Regions from separate parts of the Streptomyces sp. NPDC031049 genome, predicted to be linked through region 3. Evidence: riboswitches for the same ligand, from Rfam matches in the RefSeq annotation. Region 3 holds a riboswitch; each other region holds the start of a gene.
The links. Region 3 has a riboswitch for cyclic di-AMP ahead of ACZ45Q_RS22005 (M23 family metallopeptidase). Riboswitches for the same ligand answer to the same signal wherever they lie in the genome.
Positions count from the first base shown of each region.

Region 1: linked by a shared signal. The riboswitch ahead of ACZ45Q_RS25515 (transglycosylase family protein) and the one ahead of ACZ45Q_RS22005 (M23 family metallopeptidase) in region 3 are both predicted to bind cyclic di-AMP.
Region 2: linked by a shared signal. The riboswitch ahead of ACZ45Q_RS28505 (M23 family metallopeptidase) and the one ahead of ACZ45Q_RS22005 (M23 family metallopeptidase) in region 3 are both predicted to bind cyclic di-AMP.
Region 4: linked by a shared signal. The riboswitch ahead of ACZ45Q_RS13675 (M23 family metallopeptidase) and the one ahead of ACZ45Q_RS22005 (M23 family metallopeptidase) in region 3 are both predicted to bind cyclic di-AMP.

Region 1 covers NZ_JBVIGC010000016.1:100,438-102,630, reverse strand. The annotation lists gene eno (phosphopyruvate hydratase) at 1-76, opposite strand, end outside; gene ACZ45Q_RS25515 (transglycosylase family protein) at 338-1,057, opposite strand; cyclic di-AMP (ydaO/yuaA leader) riboswitch at 1,062-1,228, opposite strand; gene ACZ45Q_RS25510 (LysM peptidoglycan-binding domain-containing protein) at 1,412-2,193, opposite strand, start outside.
Region 2 covers NZ_JBVIGC010000020.1:115,801-117,993, forward strand. The annotation lists gene ACZ45Q_RS28500 (M16 family metallopeptidase) at 1-910, shown strand, start outside; cyclic di-AMP (ydaO/yuaA leader) riboswitch at 1,157-1,321, shown strand; gene ACZ45Q_RS28505 (M23 family metallopeptidase) at 1,334-2,110, shown strand.
Region 3 covers NZ_JBVIGC010000013.1:17,418-19,610, reverse strand. The annotation lists gene ACZ45Q_RS22010 (PP2C family protein-serine/threonine phosphatase) at 1-629, shown strand, start outside; cyclic di-AMP (ydaO/yuaA leader) riboswitch at 884-1,051, shown strand; gene ACZ45Q_RS22005 (M23 family metallopeptidase) at 1,064-2,095, shown strand; gene ACZ45Q_RS22000 (PrsW family intramembrane metalloprotease) at 2,166-2,193, opposite strand, start outside.
Region 4 covers NZ_JBVIGC010000007.1:4,866-7,058, reverse strand. The annotation lists gene ACZ45Q_RS13675 (M23 family metallopeptidase) at 1-908, opposite strand, end outside; cyclic di-AMP (ydaO/yuaA leader) riboswitch at 913-1,070, opposite strand; gene ACZ45Q_RS13670 (tyrosine-protein phosphatase) at 1,530-2,193, shown strand, end outside.

The DNA.
Region 1 (2,193 bases), on a different contig from region 3:
CGACCTCGACCTCGACCGTGGGGTTGCCTCGGGAGTCCAGGATTTCCCGGGCTACGACGACGTCGATGGACGGCACGAGCATCTCCTTCGTGGGATGTGACGCTGTTGGTGCAGTTCCGCGGTGGCTGTGCGGGCCGGCCGTGGGGGCTCTGCGGGATGAGCCTAACCGGCTCCGGGCGATCGGCCAGCCGGTCACCCACCCTGTGGACAGAACCGAGAGTAAATTGTTTCCGAACGGAACAAAAGATCCGGACCAATGGAACCCGGTCCGGACGCGACCCCGCCCCGGTGCGTACGGGGGAAGACGCACCGGGGCGGGAGGCGGAGGGACCGCTGCTTACTTCAGGTGCAGCTGCTGGCCCGGGTAGATGAGGTCGGCGTCCTCGACGATGTCGTCGTTGAGCTGGAACAGCTTCTCCCAGCCGCCCTCGACGCCGTGCTCGGCGGCGATGGAGCTGAGGGTGTCGCCCTTGACCACCTTGTACTCGCCGTCGCCCTTCTCGACCTTCTTGCCGGTCGGGGTGGTGACGGTCTTCTTGCTCTCCTCGGCCTTGGGCGCGGCCGGGCGCTCCTGCGAACGGGAGGCCTTCTGCTCGGTCTCGCGGCTCTCCGTGGCGCCGGAGGAGCTGTTCGAGGAGCCGTTCGAGGAACCGCCGGTCCCGGTGGAGCCGCCACCGTTGTACGGGGTGCTGGACAGGTTCTTGCCGCAGACCGGCCAGGCGCCCTTGCCCTGGCCCGCGAGGACCTTCTCGGCGATCTCGATCTGCTGGGCCTTGGTGGCCTGGTCGGCGGTGGCCGCGTACTGGGTGCCGCCGTAGCCGGCCCAGGTGGAGGCGGAGAACTGAAGACCGCCGTAGTAGCCGTTGCCGGTGTTGATGGACCAGTTGCCGCCGGACTCGCACTGGGCGACGGCGTCCCACTCGGAGGCGGTGGCGGCGGAGGCGTTGCCGGCCGCCATCAGCGGGGCGGCGACGGCGGCGCCGGTGACGCCGGCGACGGCGATGGCGCGAGTGGCCTTGGACGGACGACGGTGCTTGCCCTTGCCGGAAAACAGCATGGTTGGATCCCCTCACCGACGCCTGCGAGGTGAGCTGTCGGGTTCGGGCCGGTTGAGTTGCCCGGCCGGGTCCCTTGCGGGACTCGGCTTCACCCCTAGCCGCTCGGACGCAACCGTCCTGCGCGGCACTTACCTTGGGTCCCCCGCTCCTGCCTGCGGCGCTTGACGCGACGACTGTTCCCGGACGGCCGCTGGCAGGATTCGGCGTTGCGGCAACCGGGGCCCGCGAATGGCGAGCGGTCATGACCGTAGCCACGCGCTCCGCGGATTTTCAAAGACGATCAGGGCTTCTGAGACCTATCTCTCACGGCGTTTAAAGCCGACATCAAGCCCGAACCGGGACACGAACTCCCGCTACTTTTCGCCCGATTCGGCACTCACTGCAAGCTTCTGACCGGGCAGAATGTGGTCGGGGTCGGCACCGACGGTCTCCTCGTTCGCGGCGTAGAGCGCACGCCACCCGCCGCTCAGCTCAAGGGAGTCCGCGATGCCCCAGAGGCTGTCGCCGGAGCGGACGGTGTACGTGCCGTCCGCGGCGTCGCGCGCGGCCGCGTCGCCGCGCGAGGCGTGCCGCCCGGCCGAGCCGTCCGCACGGCCGCCCCCGGCGCTCTCGTCCGCGCTCTCGCCGCGATGGCGGCCGGTGCCGGCCTGGCCCGTCTCGGCCGGGTCCGAAGGACCGGCGCCGTGGCCGGAGTTGTCCGAGTCGTCGCGCTTCGTGGTGGCCGGGTCGGAGGCGGAGCCGCTGGACGAACCGTTTTCGCCGGGCGTGTCGGACTCGACCGGTTCGTCCGCCCCGTCCGCTCCGTCCGCTCCCTCCGTCGCGGCGCCGGACGGAGCCGGCGGGCTCGCCGAGGGTGAGGAGCCGGAGTCCGGGGCGGTGGAGCCCGACTCGCCCGATCTATCCGGAGCATCCGAAGAGTCCGATGTGGGCGAGGTGGGCGAGGTGGGCTTTTTGGAGGTGTCGCTCCCCTGGTCCGACGACCCGTCATCCGCGGTGCCGCCGCCGACCGACGAGGGCGAGTCGTTCTCCAGTCCGGCGAGCAGTCCGCAGGTCGGCCACGCGGTGATGCCCTCGGCGGCGAGCAGCTTCTCGGCGACCGCTATCTGCTGGGCCCGGCTGGCCTGGTCGGCGCTCG
Region 2 (2,193 bases), on a different contig from region 3:
CCGGGCCGCCAAGGAGCTGTCCAAGGAGCTGTTCCCGGCGGACTCGCGGATGTCCCGGCCCCGCCAGGGCACCGAGGAGACGGTCGCCGGCATCGACTCCGCGGCCGTGCGCGCCTTCTACGAGCGGCACGTCCGCCCCGCCACGGCCACCGTCGTGGTCGTCGGCGACCTGACCGGCATCGACCTCGACGCGCTGCTCGGCGACACGCTCGGCGCGTGGACCGGCTCCGCGGCCGAGCCGCGCCCGGTGCCCCCGGTGGTCGCCGACGACACCGGCAGGGTCGTGATCGTGGACCGCCCGGGGGCCGTCCAGACCCAGCTGCTGATCGGCCGCACCGGTCCCGACCGGCACGACCGCGTGTGGCCCGCCCAGGTGCTCGGCACCTACTGCCTGGGCGGCACGCTCACCTCCCGCCTGGACCGCGTCCTGCGCGAGGAGAAGGGCTACACCTACGGCGTGCGGGCGTTCGGCCAGGTCCTGCGCTCCGCACCCGACGGCACGGGCGCGTCGATGCTCGCCATCAGCGGCTCCGTCGACACCCCGAACACCGGTCCGGCCCTCGCCGACCTGTGGACCGTGCTGCGCACGCTCGCCGCGGAGGGGCTCACCGACGGCGAGCGCGACGTCGCGGTGCAGAACCTGGTCGGGGTCGCCCCGCTGAAGTACGAGACCGCGGCGGCCGTGGCGAGCACGCTCGCCGACCAGGTCGAGCAGCACCTGCCGGACGACTTCCAGGCGACGCTCTATCAGCAGCTCGCCGCCACCGGCACGGTGGAGGCCACCGCGGCGGTCGTCAACGCCTTCCCGGTGGACCGCCTGGTGACGGTCCTCGTCGGCGACGCGGCGCAGATCAAGAAGCCGGTCGAGGCCCTCGGGATCGGCGAAGTCACCGTCGTGGCCGCCGAGTAGACGGGCGATCAGCCGCACACGCGTGGGGCCCCGGTGACGCGAGCGTCACCGGGGCCCTGTCCGTCGGACGTGCGCGCGGAGGCACCCGTGGCAAGCGCGTCGCAAGTATGTCGGAATTGCGGTAGAGATGCCTGTCTGGCCTGTGGTGTGTGCTACAAAACCGCAGTTCCGTTTGGGAATTGAAAGTCCTCCGCCTTAGCGTCTTCCGGGCTGTTCGTCAGGCAGTTGCGTCGCACCCGCGGCGCCGGGCAGCCATCGCCGAGTCCCCGTACGGCGCGAGCCAGGGGAGCCGGGGACCCACCAGTCCCTTGGGGTGAATCGGACGCCCGCGCGCACAGCGAGGGGGGTCCGTAGGAGACCTTCCTGCTCCGAACCCGTCAGCTAACCCGGTAGGCGAGAGGGAAGGAAAGGACGAGCCTGTTCATGGCGTTCACGCGCGCCACCGGGAAGCACCGCCGGCCCAGCCGGATGCAGCGCACCACCGCCCGCGCGGCGGGTGTCGCGGCCCTCACCACCACCGGAGTCGTCGGCACCCTCGCGGCCCCGGCGCTCGCCGTCGAGCCGGTCCCCGAGCAGACCGGCATCACCCCGGTCGTCACCATCGGTGACTCCATAGCCGAGGAGATCGACGCTCAGGCCACCGCGCAGCGGCAGGCCGCCGAAGAGGCCGCCGCCGAGAAGCGGGCCGAGGAGGCCGCGCGTCAGCGGGCGGCCGAGGCGGCCCAGGTGGCCGCGGAGAAGGCGCGCGAGGCCAAGGAACGCGCCGCCCGCGAGGCCGAGCGCAAGCGCCTCACCACCTACGTCGCCCCCGTGAGCGGCTCCTACGTCTCCACGGGCTACCGGGCCACCAGCGGCCTGTGGTCCTCCGGCAGCCACACCGGCATCGACTTCCACGCCGCGACCGGCACCTCCGTGCGGTCGGTCGGCGCCGGCACCGTCGTCGAGGCCGGCTGGGGCGGGGCGTACGGCAACCAGGTCGTGATCCGGATGCACGACGGGACGTACACCCAGTACGGGCACCTGTCGTCCATCGGTGTCTCGGTGGGCCAGGCGGTCGTCCCCGGCCAGCAGATCGGGCTCGCCGGCTCGACCGGCAACTCCACCGGACCGCACCTGCACTTCGAGGCCCGCACGGGCCAGGAGTACGGCTCGGACATCGACCCATTGGCCTACCTCCGCTCCCACGGCGTCAGTATCTGACGTCCCGCGCGCGACGCACCGCCGAAAGCCCCGGACCGCTCCGGGGCTTTCGGCGTTTTCGCGTACCCGGCCGGCCCGCCCGG
Region 3 (2,193 bases):
ACCTGTACGCCGTGCAGGACAGCCCGCACGGCGTCCGGCTCATCGTCGGGGACGTGCGCGGCAAGGGCATGGGCGCCGTGGGGGCCGTGGCCGTCGTGATCGGGGCGTTCCGGGAGGCCGCCGAGCAGGAGGCCACGCTGGAGGCGGTCGCGCAGCGGCTGGAGCGGGCGCTGGCCCGCGAGGGCGCCCGCCGGGAAGGGCTGGACGACTTCGAGGGCTTCACCACCGCCGTCCTCGCCGAACTCCCGCACGGCGACGGCGTGGTGCGCCTGGTCAACCGAGGCCATCCACCACCGCTGCTGCTGCACGCCGACGGCGCCCTGCGCACCCTGACCGCCCGCGACGCCGCCCTGCCGCTCGGCATGGGGGAACTGGGCGTCTGGCCCGACCGCGCGGAGGAGGCCCGCTTCCCCGGCGGGGCCACGCTGCTGCTCTACACCGACGGGCTGTCCGAGGCCCGTGACGCCCGCGGTGCCTTCTACGATCCCCGGGAGCGGCTCGCCGGACGCGTCTTCGGCCACCCCGTCGAGCTGCTCGACGTGCTCGCCGAGGACGTGCGCCGGCATGCGGGCGGTGGCATGGCGGACGACATGGCGCTGCTCGCGGTGCGCCGGCCGCACCGCCCTTGATCATTGTCACGAGCGGTGACCGGCCAGGCGCCCTCCGCATAACAACTGATATACCGTCAGGCGTCGAGGGGTGAAGGATGGCGGGCGAGGGCGGGCTGAGGTGCGGTCAAGTCGCCCGTTTTTCGCCGGTCGTGAGGCATGCGTCCGTGCCGAAATCGTTAATGATCAAGAGGAACGGCTTGGAATAAGAGCCCCGGGTCTATTAACGTTCGATAACGCAGCGCGGTCGTCCCAGCCGTCACAGAAGGCGGCTCCGTGCGCACGCGCCGAATCCTGCGCAGAGATGCACAGGAACCGGGGAACCACCACCTTGGGGTGAATCGGGCGTATGCCGCCGTGGAGACACGGCCCGTTTACGCGCGTAGGAGACCTTCCTGCTCCGAACCCGTCAGCTAACCCGGTAGGCGGAGAAGGAAGGAAAGGAGTACGCCCACGTGGCGTCCAACCGGCCTGCCCCCGAGGCCCCGTTCGTGCCCAGCCAGCGCGACGGCGACACCTTCGCCTACGGCGCGCCCACCCGCGACGAGGGCCCGTGGGAGGAGTGGAACCCCACCGCGGAGTCCGTCCGCCCCGTCCGCGGCCGGCACCGCGTCGCCAAGCAGCGCGGCGGACTCGCCCGCAGCTCCACCGTCCTCGGCGTCGGTGTCATAGCGGCCGTCGGCGCGGGCGGTATGGCCAGCGCGCAGACCGGCAAGCCGCCGGTGTCGATCTCCATGCCCGACCTGCCGAACGTCGGCTCCCTCATCTCCGACGAGGAGAAGGCCCCCGAGGGCTCCGCGACGCCGCTCAGCAACGTCGCCGTGGCGTCGTCCGCGGACACCGAGGAGGGCGCCGCCGACGCCGGTGAGTCGCTGCGGGAGCGGATCCTGGCGCAGGCCGAGCAGCAGCAGGCGCAGGTCGAGAGCAAGGCCGCCGCCGAGGCCCGGGCCGCCGCCGAGAAGAAGGCCGCGGAGGCCGCCGAGAAGGCGGCTCAGGAGGCCGAGGCCAAGGCCGCCGCGGCCAAGAAGAAGGCCGAGGAGGAGGCCCGCAAGAAGGCCGAGGCCGAACGGCTGGCCCAGCTCGCCAAGCAGTACACGCTGCCGACCTCCTCGTACACCATCTCCTCCACCTTCGGTCAGGCCGGCGCCTACTGGTCCTCCGGCTACCACACGGGCCTCGACTTCGCCGCCCCCACGGGCACGCTGCTCAAGGCGGTCCACAGCGGCACCATCACGTCGGCCGGCTGGGACGGGTCGTACGGCTACAAGACGGTGCTCACCCTCGACGACGGCACCGAGATCTGGTACGCCCACCAGTCCTCCATCAGCGTCAGCGTCGGCCAGAAGGTCACCACCGGAGACGTCATCGGCCGCGTCGGCGCCACGGGCAACGTGACCGGCGCCCACCTCCACATGGAGGTGCACACCGCGGACGGCGGCGGGGTCGACCCGCTGGCCTGGCTGCGGAGCAAGGGCCTCAACCCCTGACGGCCGCCCCGCACCGAACCCCGGCGGTCCTGACGGCAAACCCCCCGACGTCAGGGCTGCCGGTTCCGGTTCACGGGCGGTACGGCTGGTGGGAGGCC
Region 4 (2,193 bases), on a different contig from region 3:
GTGCGGATCTCGAAGTGCAGGTGCGGTCCGGTGGAGTTGCCGGTCGAGCCGGAGAGGCCGACCTGCTGGCCCGCGCTCACGGACTGGCCGCTGGAGACGGAGAGCGAGGACAGGTGGGCGTACTGGGCGTAGTGGCCGTCGGCGAGCCGGATGACGACCTGGTTGCCGTAGGCACCGGCCCAGCCGGCCGAGACGACGGTGCCCGAGCCCACGGCCTTCAGGGAGGTGCCGGTGGGGACGGCGAAGTCGACGCCGGTGTGGTAACCGCTGGACCACATGCTGCCCGACTGGCGGTACGGCGTCCCGAGGGTGCCGCCCGGCACCGGGGAGGCGAAACCGCTGGAGGCGGTGGAGGTGCCCGCGGACTGGGCCTTGGCGCCCTCGTCGGAGGACTCCTGCTGCGCGGCGCCCGAGGACGACTTCTCCTGGGCGGCAGACTTCGCCGGCTTGTCCGACTTGCTCTGCTTGCTGGACTTGCCGGACTTGCTCGACTTGTCCGCCATACCGGCGCCCGCCTCGGCCTTGCCGCCGATGGTGAGCTTCAGGCCCGGGTGGATGAGCGACGGGTCCTCGCCGACGGCCTGGAGGTTGTCGGCCCACAGCTGCTGCCAGCCGCCGGCGACGTCCTGCTCGTCGGCGATCTTCGCGAGGTAGTCGCCGGCGCGCACGGTGTAGGTGCTCTCGTCCGAGGACTTCCCGGCCTGGTCGAGGTTCTTGCCGGCGGCCTTCTGCTGGGCCACCGGAAGGGAACTCACGGCCTTTTCGGGCACGTTGTGCGCGGGAGCGGCGTGCGCTCCGGCGGCGCCGATGAACGGCAGCGCGAGCGCGGCGCCACCGGTGGAGGCCGCGGCGATGGTACGGGTCAGACGCTGGGTCTTGCTGCGACGGTGCTTACCCTTCGCGGGCATGGCGCATTCCTCTCCGGCGCCTGCGAGGTGAGCTGTCGGGTGCGGGCTGGAGATGCCCGGCCGTGCCGAAGCGCGGCTTTACCCCTAGCCGTTCCGGGAACCGGAACAGGCGGTTGTACCTGTGGGTCCCCCGCTCCTGCCGTGTACGGGTGATGGATGGGTGCGGGCTCCGGTCGGCGGCAGGATTAGGCGTCCGTCCGGATCGGTGGTGAACGTAAGGGACCAAGACGCACAGGAACAAGCGGCGGTTTCCGGATTCGGGGATTTCGCTTGATCCTTTGCCGGAATGCGCCGTCACACTCCGTCGATTCCTGGGCCGCCGTCACCCGCAAACATCCTTGAAAAGCACGTGAATTACGTGGACATGACGGGCAACGCACCGTCACGGATATGACGCTCCTCACGCACCCGTCCGCCAGCCTCCCTTATTCCAGAGCGAGTTGGAATGAAGGCACCAATTCGGACAGAAGGCCTGAAAGACTCAATGGAGAATTATCCGGTCGCCGTTCCTGCCGTTCCCCTGCCTGTGGACAACTCATTGCCCCAGGCAAGGGATGCCGTATCGTCGAGTCGGTGCCCGTCGACGAGCAGCGCCGGCGGGGCGGAGTGGGAGGAGTCCCCGTGACGCAGCAGGTCCCGTCGACCGAGCCGGAGCTGTCCGGTGTGCGCAATTTCCGTGACGTGGGCGGACTGCCGACCGCGGACGGCCGGCGGGTGCGGTACGGAGTGCTGTACCGCAGCGGTCACCTCGCGCACGCCACCGCGGAGGACGCCGCGTTCCTCGGCTCCCTGGGTCTGCACACGATCTTCGACTTCCGCAACGCGGCCGACCAGAAGCTGGAGGGCCCCGACGTCGCGCTGCCGGGCGTGCGCAATGTGAACCTGCCGCTGTCCGACCCCGCCGACGGCGCCGAGTTCTGGAAGATGATCCGCGACGGCGATCTGGACCAGCTCCGGGAGATCCTGGCGGACGACAAGGGCGCCCAGCGGATGATCGCCTCCTACCGCATGATCATCAAGGAGCGCACGGCGGAGCACTCCCAGGTGCTGCACGCCCTCGCCGAGGACAGCGTCCCCGCCCTGATGCACTGCGCGGCGGGCAAGGACCGGGCCGGTCTCTCGGTGGCGGTGACGCTGCTCGCCGTGGGCGTGGAGCGCGACGCCATCGTCGAGGACTACCTGAAGTCGGGCGCCGCGCACCGCCGCTACAAGGTGCGTCGCGGCGGCGACTCCGCCTCGGCCTACTCCCCCGAGGTCATGGAGCTGCTCAACCCCCTGTTCGACG